DNA from 2 places in the Streptomyces sp. NPDC053427 genome. Region 1 is predicted to be linked to the other one. Evidence: riboswitches for the same ligand, from Rfam matches in the RefSeq annotation. Region 1 holds a riboswitch; the other holds the start of a gene.
What was found. A riboswitch is a leader RNA that binds a small molecule or an ion and turns the genes downstream of it on or off. The one in region 1 is predicted to bind cobalamin.

Region 1 (5,597 bases):
GCCGGATCACGCCCGCCTCGGCGAACTCCGCGGTCCAGGCCACATCGATGTTGAGCACGTCATAGCCGCCGTTGCCCGACTGTCCCGCCGCCAGCAGCTGGCTGCGCTGGCCGTCGGCGGTGTCCGGGAGCTTGACGATCCGTACCGTGCGGTGGGTGCGCTTCTCGAAGGCGTCGATCAGGTCCTGGCGGACGCCGGAGCTGCTGAGGTCGCTGCCGGTGGCCAGCACGATCGCGCCCTTCTCGGGGCCGGGTCCGACTCCGGAGGTGCAGCCGCTCGCGGCGACCAGCAGGGTCAGACAGGCCAGCGCGGCGGTCATCGGGGTGCGGGGAGCGGTCATCGGTCCCCCTTCGCGGCGGTCCCGATGGAGGCGACGAAACCGGCGAGCTGATCCGGCGCCCCCGGTCCCCCGGACACGCAGCGGCCCTTGGAGGCGGCCGCCAGCCACTGGAGGGCGACGGCGTCGCAGCCGGACCGGCCCATCGCCAGGGTCAGGACCGGCACATCCGGTCCGCTCTTCAGGAGCGCGGTGAGCGTCCTGTCCACGCCCGCGGCGCGCTGCGCTCCGGCGCCGTCGTCCTGGTCGAGGACGAGCACGATGGCGTTGTTGGTGCCCTTGGCCGTCTTCATCGCCCGTACGGCGGCGGTCAGCGCCTCCTCCATGGCGGCGCCGTGGTCGACCAGGCCGCCGCCCGCGATCCGCTCCAGCGCGGCCTTGCCCCGGGCCGGGTCGGCGCTGCCGAGCCGGACGAGCTCGTCCACGGCGTTGCGGTCGTCGGGGTGTGCGGGGTCCGGGAAGGTCCACAGCCCGTACGTGTGGTGGGCGCCGGCCATCTCCACGGCCCGGCTCGCCGCGCTGACGGCGATCGGCAGTCTGCCGCCGTCCGCCATGGAGGTGGAGGCGTCCATCAGGATCAGCAACTGGCTGGACTTCTGCGCCTTGTTGTAGCTGTCGAGCACCTTGGACACCTGGTCCGAGCCCGCGGTGAAGGGGATGACGGGGGCGTGCGGATCGGTCTCCGCGCGGCTGGTGAGCAGCGGCGAACCGAGTGCCGGCTGCGGCATCGCGCCGTCCTTTCCGGGCACTCCGCGGTAGCCCTGCGCGGTGATGGCGGGCTGCCCGCCTCCCGGGTCGCGCAGCCACTCGGCGAACCGGCCGACCGCGGCCCGCCGGGCGGTGGCGTCCGCGGCGCCGCGCCAGTCGACCCGGATCAGGGGGTGGTCGAGGGCCGGGACGTTCCTGGGGTAGTAGGCGGTGTAGCGGTCGCCGGGGGCGAGCGGGTCGGGCAGGGTCGGGCAACTGCCGATGGCGCGGCCGAGGTTGAAGTCGGCGAGGGCCTTCTCGGAGACCAGCGGTGCGGACTTCGCGGCGGCGCCGGAGCCGGCCCCGGCGTCACCGGAGCCGTTCCGGCCGGGGCGCAGCGAGCACAGGAGCTCGGTGCTGCCCGCGTACTGGCTGCCCGGGGCGGAGAGCCGGCTCTCGGCGTTGTCGGCGAGCGTCGGATCGGGGCCGGCCGTGTCCGAGGAGCCGATGGCGGAGCCGTCGGCGGCGAGGTAGAGGCCGACGGTGTGCAGCAGGCCGGTGCCGGACAGGACGGGGCTGGGCCGCAGGAGTTTGAGGTTGCGGTGCTGTGCGTCGGTGCCGGTGAGCAGGTCCCGCCAGGAGGCGCTGCCCCGTTCGACGTCGTCCAGCTGCTTCTTCGACGGGATGCCGACGACCAGCGGGGTGTAGGCGACCGGGCCGGTGTCGTGCAGTGTCGCCGGGGAGCCGGTCGCGGGCATCCGGCGGCGGACCTCGTCGTAGTCGGCGGTGGACTCGGGGATCCACAGGTCGGGCTGCGGGCCCGGCCGGTAGAGGGGGTCGACGCCCTTGCCGTCCGGCCCGCCCTTGCCGGTGCCCTGCGCCTCGCCCTGCCAGCGGTCGGCGGCGGCGAAGCCCTGGCCGACCTGGTCCTTGGCGGCGGAGTAGACGGTGATCTGGGCGCGCCGGCAGCCGTCGGGGTAGTCGCCCTCGCCGTCCAGGGGGCGGGTGTCGGCCGCGGACATCTCGTAGTCGAAGGCGGCGCGGCGCAGCGCGGGTTCGGCCTCCGGGGCGGTGAGCAGCCGCAGTTCGAGGGCGGGCGGGCAGGCCGGGGCCTCGCCGGGGAGGTTCAGCAGGACGACGCCCCCGGTGGCCGGTACGAAGATGATCGCGAGGACGAGGAGGAGCCTGGGCCAGTGCCGGAGGTAGGCGTTGAGCCAGCGGCGTAAGCGGATGCGCAGCGGGGTGCGGGGCCGGTCGCCGGAGGTGGCGAAGGAGAGGATGACGTCGTCGGTGGTGTTCTGCTTGGCCGAGCGGGGCTTCCAGACGTCGCCCATCGGGGTCCGCTCGCCGACCACCTCCCGGCGCAGCGCCTGGACGAGATCGTCGAACGCGACGAAGCGCTTGCCCGGTATGCCGCGTTCGAGGATCCGCACCACGGCGCGGGTGAAGACGCTGCCGCCGGCCGGTTCGTCGCCGCTGAAGATACGGCGGTTGGGCTGCGCGGCCATCAGCAGCGACATGGGCTTGCGGCAGCGGTGGAAGGCCTCGCCCGCGTTTCCGGCGTAGCAGCACTCCAGGATGATCACTATCCGGTCGGCCCGCGCGTTGTCCAGGTAGCGCAGCACCACGTCCGCCCAGGAGACGGTCTTGTGGCGCCGTTCCGACGTCCCGACCATCAGCTGCAGATCGCCGCCGTCGGGGCCGACCCGGCCATGGCCGGAGAAGTACACCAGCAGCAGTCCGCGCGCCTCGCTCGTGACGACGTCCAGTTCCTGCTGGACCTCCCACGGCTCCTGGGTCCGGCAGATGCGGACCTCGTCCTCGGTGAACAGGTCGGTGCCGGCGTCGGTCAGGACGCTCTTGAGTTTCTCGGCGTTGTCCTTCACCGCGGGCAGCGGGCGCAGGTTCTTGTAGTCGCTGACGCAGATCAGCAGCGCCCGGTTGACCTTGCCCCGTGCGTCGTATTCGGGCATCCGCCTCAGTCCTCGGCGGTGCTGCCGCCCCCGGCGCCGCCGAGCTCGCGCAGATCGCCGTCCCGCTCGCCGACCGCGACGGAGGGCCGCTCGCCGTCGGCGCGTTCCTCCCTGCGCCGGCGCAGCCATTCCTGGAGGGCGATGGTCAGGCTCTTGGTGACCTCCGCGGCGACCGCGCCGACGACGACCAGGATCAGGTCGTCGACCCCGACGGCCATATCCGCGGGGCCGGGCTCCGCCACGCCCTCGCTCTCCCCCGCGGGCCGGGAACGCCGCGCCCAGTCGTGCTGCCGCCGGGTCAGCCACGGCTCCCGCTCCAGCCACGCCTTGAGGTGCGCGGTGTCCTGCTCCGCATCGTCCGTGCCCGTGATCCTGATGCGGATCTCCTGCTGCGTCTGTCGACCGCTCTCGTCGCGGTCGGCGCTGTCCGACATCCCCCGGCCCCCTTCCGGCGGGCCCCATTGCCCACCGTGCACCAGATAGTGACGCGCGATCAGGCCCAGGGGCAACCGTCGGTGACGTACCGACCACCCTGTGGCCCGCGCCACACCCCCTGCCACAGGGCTGCTTCGCAGGTCAAGGGTGAGTTGACGGGCATTCGCGGGGCGTGGTGGACTGCCCGGGCCATTCGGCGACAGATGAGGAAGACCGGTGAGAATCCGGCGCGGTCCCGCCACTGTCACCGGGGAGCGCTCCTCCAGCAACGGCCACGGTCCGCCGCACGGATGCCCGCAGGGGCCGCCGCGTACGGGCTGGAAGGCCGGGGGAAGCGCCGATCCGGGAGCCAGGAGACTCTCGTCGCCGTCACGTCGAGCCAGGGCGCGGACCCTGAGTGAGGACATATCGCCATGCCCGGCCGCCATTCGAGATGCCCGCGCCCAGCCGTCACCGTGTGCCTTCGAGGCCTGACGGCGGCCTGATCCGATGCGCGGCGAACACGCGGGATATGCGTGCGGCGCGGCCCTCGGCTTTCTCGGTGACCTGATCGCGGCCGATCCCCGGCGCGGCCATCCGGTGGCCGCCTTCGGCCGTGCCGCGGGCGCACTCGAGCGCCGGCTGTGGCGCGACCACCGTGGATACGGGGCGGCGCACGCCGTGGTGTGCGCGGGCGGCGCGGCGGCCGGTGCCGCCCTCCTTCAGCGCGCCCTGGGCGGCCGGGCCCCGGCGCGGGTCGCCCTGACCGCGGCCACCGTCTGGGCGGTGCTCGGCGGCACCTCGCTCGGCCGGGAGGCGCGGGCCGTCGGCGGCGCGCTGGCGGCGGGTGACCTGGAGGTGGCGCGCGAGCGGCTGCCGCATCTGTGCGGCCGCGATCCGCAGGCGCTGGACGGGCCGGGGATGGCCCGCGCGGTGGTGGAGTCGGTCGCCGAGAACACCTCGGACGCGGTGGTGGGCGCCCTGGTGTGGGGCGCGCTGGGCGGAGTGCCCGGCCTGGTGGCGTTCCGTGCGGTGAACACCCTGGATGCGATGGTCGGCCACAAATCGCCGCGCTACCGGCGGTTCGGCTGGGCGGCGGCCCGGCTCGACGACGTGGCCGGCTGGCCCGGGTCCCGGCTGACCGCCGCGCTGACCGTCCTGGCGGGCCCCGACCGGCGCGGCGCGCTGCGGGCGTGGCGGGCGGACGGCGGCGCGCATCCGAGCCCCAACGCGGGCCCGGTGGAGGCCTCGTTCGCGGGCGCGCTCGGCGTCCGGCTGGGCGGCACGCTGGCGTACGGCGGACGGGTCGAGCACCGCCCGGTGCTCAACGGTCCGGCGCCGCCGCCCGGCACAGAGGACATCGAGCGGGCGGTGCGGCTCTCGCGCCGGGTGAGTGTGCTGGCGCTGGCGACGACGGTCGCGGGACGGCTGGCGGTCGGCGTGGTACGGCGCAGGAACGAGAGTGGGAGGAAGCCCCGGTGAACGGGCGGTTGAGGGGATCCGGCACGGCGGTCGGCGGCGGCCTGCTGGTGGCCGGCACGACGTCCGACGCGGGCAAGAGCGTGGTGACGGCGGGCATCTGCCGCTGGCTGGCCCGGCAGGGCGTCAAGGTCGCCCCGTTCAAGGCGCAGAACATGTCCCTGAACTCCTTCGTGACGCGCGAGGGGGCGGAGATCGGGCGGGCGCAGGCGATGCAGGCGGCCGCGGCGCGGGTGGAGCCGACCGCGCTGATGAACCCCGTACTGCTCAAGCCGGGCAGCGACCGCAGCAGTCAGGTGGTGCTGCTAGGCAAGCCGGTGGGGGAGCTCAGCGCGCGGGGGTACCACGCGGGGCGCCAGGAGCAGTTGCTGGGCACGGTGACCGACTGCCTGGCCGAGCTGCGCCGGACCCACGACGCGGTGATCTGCGAGGGCGCCGGCAGCCCCGCCGAGATCAATCTGCGCCGCACCGACATCGTGAACATGGGGATCGCGCGGGCGGCCCGGATCCCGGTGGTGATCGTCGGCGACATCGACCGCGGCGGTGTCTTCGCGTCGTTCTTCGGGACCACGGCGTTGCTGTCCAAGGAGGATCAGGAGCTGGTGGCGGGGTATCTCGTCAACAAGTTCCGGGGCGATGTGACGCTGCTGGAGCCCGGGTTGGAGATGATGAAGCAGCTGAGCGGGCGGCCGGCGCTGGGCGTGCTG
Region 2 (5,597 bases), on a different contig from region 1:
CATCACCCACCTGCTGGTCGACGAGCCCGGCGGCAAGCTGTTCCAGAAGCCGTCCACGACCTGGGCGCTGGCGGTCCGTCAGGCGCCGGAGCCCGCGCCCGCGCCGAGCCCGTTCCAGCGGCTCAGCGATGAGGAGAACCTGCTGCGCATCCGGCTGCGCAGGCACCTGGTGCAGAACCGCGAGCACTACTACCGGCTGATCCGGCTCGGCGAGGATCCCAATGCCCGGTGGACGGAGCTGGCGGGCAGCCGCCTCACCGTCGGGGGCACCACGCGCCCGCTGTTCCAGGCCGTCGAGAACCGGGCCCTGGAAGTGCTCGGGGACTCTACGGCCTTCCCGCTCGACCCCGCCCTGTTCGACGACTCGGACGAGGGACAGGTGCGCCTTCCCGAGGTGGATCCCGCCCGCAGCGAGCAGTTGATCAGCCTGCCGACCCGGGGAGTCTTCGCCGAGGCCAAACTCGGCCACTGCAATTCCGCGGAGGTCATCGACAACACCCGGTTCTGGGACTGGCAGAAGTCGCCCGACCCGGACAGCGCCCCGGCGATCGCTCCGGTGTCCACGGGGAGCCGGGAGGTGGTCGTCGCCACGACGCCCTCGGGGCTGCCCGCCTCGTCGGTGACCATCGTCCAGCCGCCGCAGGCCCCGGACCCCGTGGGCATGGCGGCCGCCCTGCAACTCCTCGGCCAGGGCGACATCTTCCGCGATATGTCGATGCAGAAGGAGATCGCCGCGCTGCTGACCTCGCTCGCGAGCAATGCGGCCGGCCTCGCGGGCAAGAACCCCGGCGCGCCCGGCACCGGCTCGACGGCGGGAACCGGAACGGGCGGCGGTACGGGAACCGGCGCTCCCGGCACGGGAACCGGCGGCGCTCCGTCCGGCGGCGGCACCCCGGGCGGCGGCACCGGAACCGGAGGCACCACACCCCCGGGAACCGGCGGTGCCGGCGGAACGGACCCCCACCCGGGCGGCACCCCTGGTACGACCGGGCCCGGTACGCAAACCGGCTCCGGCGACGGCGGCTCCGGCACGCCGAAGCCGCCCGCTCCGGCGCCCCGCCCCACTCCCCGGCCGCCCGTGCCGATCGGCTCGGACAACCGGTCGTTCGTGTTCAGCTTCGCCCCGGTCAGTTTCGGCCCCAGCGAGGCGGACTGGGAGCGCGGCAGGTTCGCCATCGCGATCTTCCAGGACGGCAAGCCGGTGCTCAGCCAGGACAATGTGGTGCCCGCGGCGCCCAGCGTCATCCTCAACGGCAAGGTCGCCGCGAACAAACCCCTGGACGTCGTCGTCGACGGCTCGTCCACCCACTGGGTGACCTACCCCTCGATCTACTCCTCCGCCATGGCGGGCAACCCGGCCACCACCGGGACACCTCCCGGCATCCTGATCACCACCCATCTGGTCGGCAAGGTGACGCTCGCCGGTCTGGATCCCACCCAGCGCAGTTACGTCTTCTCGATCCAACGGGAGGTCAAGTTCACCTCGGTGACGCTGAGCGAGCAGCAGATCCGGCAGCAGGGCCTGGAGAAGGCGGTGTCGGGGCAGATCAACGCCAGCTTCGACAAGGTCATTTCGTTCGGCGCGGGTCTCACCTCGTCCGAGACGTCCTCGACCAGCAGCGGAACGACCACCAACAAGACGGACACCGTACCGGTCACGTACTTCAGCGGGCTGATGTCCGTCGTCCCGGTCAAGAACTGACAGCCATCGATAGGTGAGAGAGAGAGACGGCGTCGCCATGCCGTTGCTACGCGGCCGGCGCGACCGCCGTCATCCGGTGATGAGGTCGGCCAACTGTCGGGCCGGACCGGCGGCGTTGGTGGGGTGGACGAGTTCGGTGCGGTGTACGAGGCGGGGCTCTTCCACCGGTACGGCTGCGCCGCCGAGCGTGGCGGCCAGCGGCAGGGGGAGGGCGGCGAGGCCGAGGCCGGCGGTGGCAAGCGCGGCGAGGCCGTGCAGGTCGGTGCCGCGGTGGCGGATGCGAGGGCGGAAGCCGTCGGTGCGGCAGACGGCGCGCAGTCGGTCGAGGGGGATGGCGGTGTCGGGGGCGTCGATCCACTGAGCTTGCGTCAGATCGGTCAGACGCACCGAACGGCGCCGCGCCAGGGGATGGTCGCGGGGGAAGAGCACGGCCAGGGGCTCTTCGGCTGCGGCGAGGGTGGTGGTGGGCCCGAGGTCGGGAAGCGGGAGCGGGTCGCTGGGGGCGGCGGCGCCGTCGACGAGGCCCAGGTCGGCGCGCCCGGTGAGCACGTCCTCGAGCACCGCTTCCCGGCCCAGCATGCGCACCTCGAGCTCCAACGGGTGTGCGGTGACGTGCAGATGGGCCAGGGCCTGCGCGACGGCGGGGCCGAGGGCGGCGGGCGAGCAGGCGAGGGTCAGCCGAGTGGTGTGGGGGTGGTGCAGGCGGGCGAGGTCGGCGCGAGCGGCGTCCAGGCGCAGCAACACGGCGGGGGCGTGCTCCATCAGTCGCGCTCCGGCCGGCGTGGGAGCCACGGGGCGGCGTTCGACCAACCGGGCACCCAGGTCGGCTTCAAGGGCGGCGATGTGCTGGGAGACGGCGGACTGCGTGTAGCCGAGGGCCGAGGCGGCGGCGGAGAACGAGCGGTGGTCGAGGACCGCGACGAAGGTGCGCAGCAGATGCGGATCCATGTGCGCCAGTATCGCTTATGCATCAGCATTGCTTATGCGGAGTGCAGAGATCATCGTTGGACCTGATGCAGGGTGGGGTTGCAGGATCGTCGCCATGAACCACACCGCACGCATCGCCCTGGTCGGGGACCGCTCCGACGCCGTCCGCTCCCACACCCGCATCCCCGGCCTGCTCGAAGCGCTGCGCCGACGCGACGGGCTGAACCTGGACGCCTACTGGATCCCCACCGAGGACACCGACCAGGACATGGACGGCTTCGACGCGATCTGGGTCCTGCCGGGCAGCCCCTACCGCAGCGAGAGCGGCGTCCTGGCAGCGATCCGCACGGCACGCGAAGGCGGCATTCCCTTCCTGGGGACCTGCGGCGGCTTCCAGCACACGCTGCTGGAGTTCGCCCGCACCGTATGCGGCATGACGCACGCCGGCCACGCCGAGAACGACCCCGAAATCGCCGACGCGGACGCCGTGGTCCTCCCGCTGGCCTGTTCCCTGGTCGGTCACGAGGGCACCGTCAGCATCACCCCCGGCTCCCGGGCCGCCCGCCTGCTCGGCGTCGAGCGCGCACAGGCGCGCTACCACTGCAACTACGGCCCCAACCCCCAGCACCTCGACCTCCTGCGTGAACACGGCCTGACGTTCACCGGCATCGACGAATCCGGCGACATCCGCATCGCCGAACTGCCCACCCACCCCTTCTTCCTGGCCACGCTCTTCCAACCCGAGCTGGACGGTAACGGCACCCGGGCCCACCCGCTGATCACCGGACTGGCCGCGGCCGCCGTCGACCACGCCCGCGGCCGGTGAGCGCGCGCCCCCGGCCGGTGTAGTGCGGGGGCGCGGCCGTCCTCTAGGGTGACCGGTGCAGCTGGTTCGCCCCGTCCGCCAGGCGGGAGCGTCGTAAGAGGGAACCCGGTGGGAATCCGGGACTGCCCCGCAGCGGTGAGTGGGAACGAACGCCGTCATACGCACTGGGCCCGGCCGGGTCTGGGAAGCGACGGCCAGTAGGTGTCTCGTACGCGTACGAGACGGGCCCGCGAGTCCGAAGACCTGCCCGTTGCCCGCACGCGACCGATCGCGTGCGGCCATCCCGGTGACCTCGTGGGCGGGTCGGCGCACATATCGAGCGGCATACGCGACGGCACAGCGGCGCGGTCCGCCCGATGGGTCGTTCCTTCGCGCTCTCGTTCCGTCTCCGGGACACCGAACGAGACATCTCGCGAAGGAGAGTTCCGTGACAGCGAAGCCCGCAGCCGCGGCAGCACGGGCCACCGTGTACGGCTACCCCCGCCAGGGACAGCACCGGGAACTGAAGAAGGCCATCGAGGGCTACTGGAAGGGCCGCGTCAGCGCCGACGCCCTCCGGCAGACCGCGGAAGATCTGCGCCGTTCCCACTGGCGGCAGCTGGCCGACGCCGGCATCCACGAAGTGCCGTCCGGTGATTTCTCGTACTACGACCATGTCCTCGACACCAGTGTCATGGTCGGCGCCGTCCCCGAGCGGCACCGCGCGGCGGTCGGCGCCGACGCCTTGGACGGCTACTTCGCGATGGCGCGGGGGACCCAGGATGTCGCCCCGTTGGAGATGACCAAGTGGTTCGACACCAACTACCACTACCTGGTCCCCGAGCTCGGCCCGGACACCGTCTTCACCGCTGACTCCGGCAAGCAGGTCGCGGAGCTGACGGAGGCCCTCGCGCTCGGGCACGCCGCCCGCCCGGTCCTCGTCGGGCCGGTCAGCTATCTCCTGCTGGCCAAGCCCGCCCCGGGGGTGGCCGCGGACTTCGAGCCGCTGACCCTGCTCGACCGGCTGCTGCCCGTCTACGCCGAGGTCCTCGCCGACCTGCGGGCGGCGGGTGCGGAGTGGGTGCAGCTCGACGAGCCGGCCCTGGTCCAGGACCGCACGCCGGCCGAGCTGAATGCCGCCGCCCGCGCCTACCGTGAGCTCGGCGCGGCCACCGACCGGCCGAAGCTCCTGGTCGCCTCGTACTTCGGCCGTCTCGGCGACGCGCTGACCGTCCTGGCCAAGGCGCCGGTCGAGGGCCTGGCCGTCGACTTCACCGAGTCGGGCGCCGCCAACCTCCAGGACCTCGCCGCGGCCGGCGGACTGCCGGGCAAGCGCCTGGTCGCGGGCGTCGTCAACGGGCGCAACATCTGGATCAACGACTACGAGAAGTCGCTGTCCACGCTCGGCACGCTCCTCGGTCTCGCCGACCGCGTCGATGTCTCGGCCTCCTGCTCGCTGCTGCACGTACCGCTGGACGCCACCGCCGAACGCGACATCGACCCGGGGATCGCCCGCTGGCTCGCCTTCGCCCGCCAGAAGACGCGGGAGATCGCCGTTCTGGCGCGCGGTCTGACCCAGGGCACGGAGGCCATCGCCGGCGAACTCGCCGCGAACCGCGCCGACCTCGCCTCCCGGGCCGGGTCCGCTCTCACGCACGATCCCGCGGTACGGGCCCGCACCGCGGCCGTCACCGACGCCGACGGGCGCCGCTCCCAGCCGTACGCCGAACGGACCGCGGCCCAGCGCGCGCACCTCGGACTGCCGCTGCTGCCCACGACGACGATCGGTTCGTTCCCGCAGACCACCGAGCTGCGCACGGCCCGGGCCGATCTGCGGGCCGGGCGGATCGACACGGACGGCTACGAGGAGCGGATCAAGGACGAGATCCGGGAGGTCCTCGCCTTCCAGGAGAAGGCCGGGATCGACGTCCTGGTGCACGGCGAGCCCGAGCGCAACGACATGGTGCAGTACTTCGCCGAGCAGCTGACCGGCTACCTGGCCACCCAGCACGGCTGGGTGCAGTCGTACGGCACCCGCTATGTGCGCCCGCCGGTCCTGGCCGGGGACATCTCCCGCCCCGAGCCGATGACGGTGCGCTGGACCTCCTACGCCCAGTCGCTCACCGAACGGCCGGTCAAGGGCATGCTCACCGGCCCGGTCAC

Region 2: it holds a riboswitch for cobalamin, as region 1 does, so the genes downstream of both, metE (5-methyltetrahydropteroyltriglutamate--homocysteine S-methyltransferase) here and ACIGWZ_RS24240 (cobalamin biosynthesis protein) in region 1, are expected to answer to the same signal.

The regions. Positions count from the first base shown of each region.
Region 1 covers NZ_JBITYA010000008.1:403,559-409,155, reverse strand. The annotation lists gene ACIGWZ_RS24255 (extracellular solute-binding protein) at 1-340, opposite strand, end outside; gene ACIGWZ_RS24250 (caspase family protein) at 337-2,997, opposite strand; gene ACIGWZ_RS24245 (hypothetical protein) at 3,003-3,431, opposite strand; cobalamin riboswitch at 3,636-3,792, shown strand; gene ACIGWZ_RS24240 (cobalamin biosynthesis protein) at 3,922-4,893, shown strand; gene ACIGWZ_RS24235 (cobyric acid synthase) at 4,890-5,597, shown strand, end outside.
Region 2 covers NZ_JBITYA010000005.1:207,365-212,961, forward strand. The annotation lists gene ACIGWZ_RS15680 (hypothetical protein) at 1-1,702, shown strand, start outside; gene ACIGWZ_RS15685 (LysR family transcriptional regulator) at 1,772-2,650, opposite strand; gene ACIGWZ_RS15690 (hypothetical protein) at 2,745-3,455, shown strand; cobalamin riboswitch at 3,550-3,700, shown strand; gene metE (5-methyltetrahydropteroyltriglutamate--homocysteine S-methyltransferase) at 3,883-5,597, shown strand, end outside.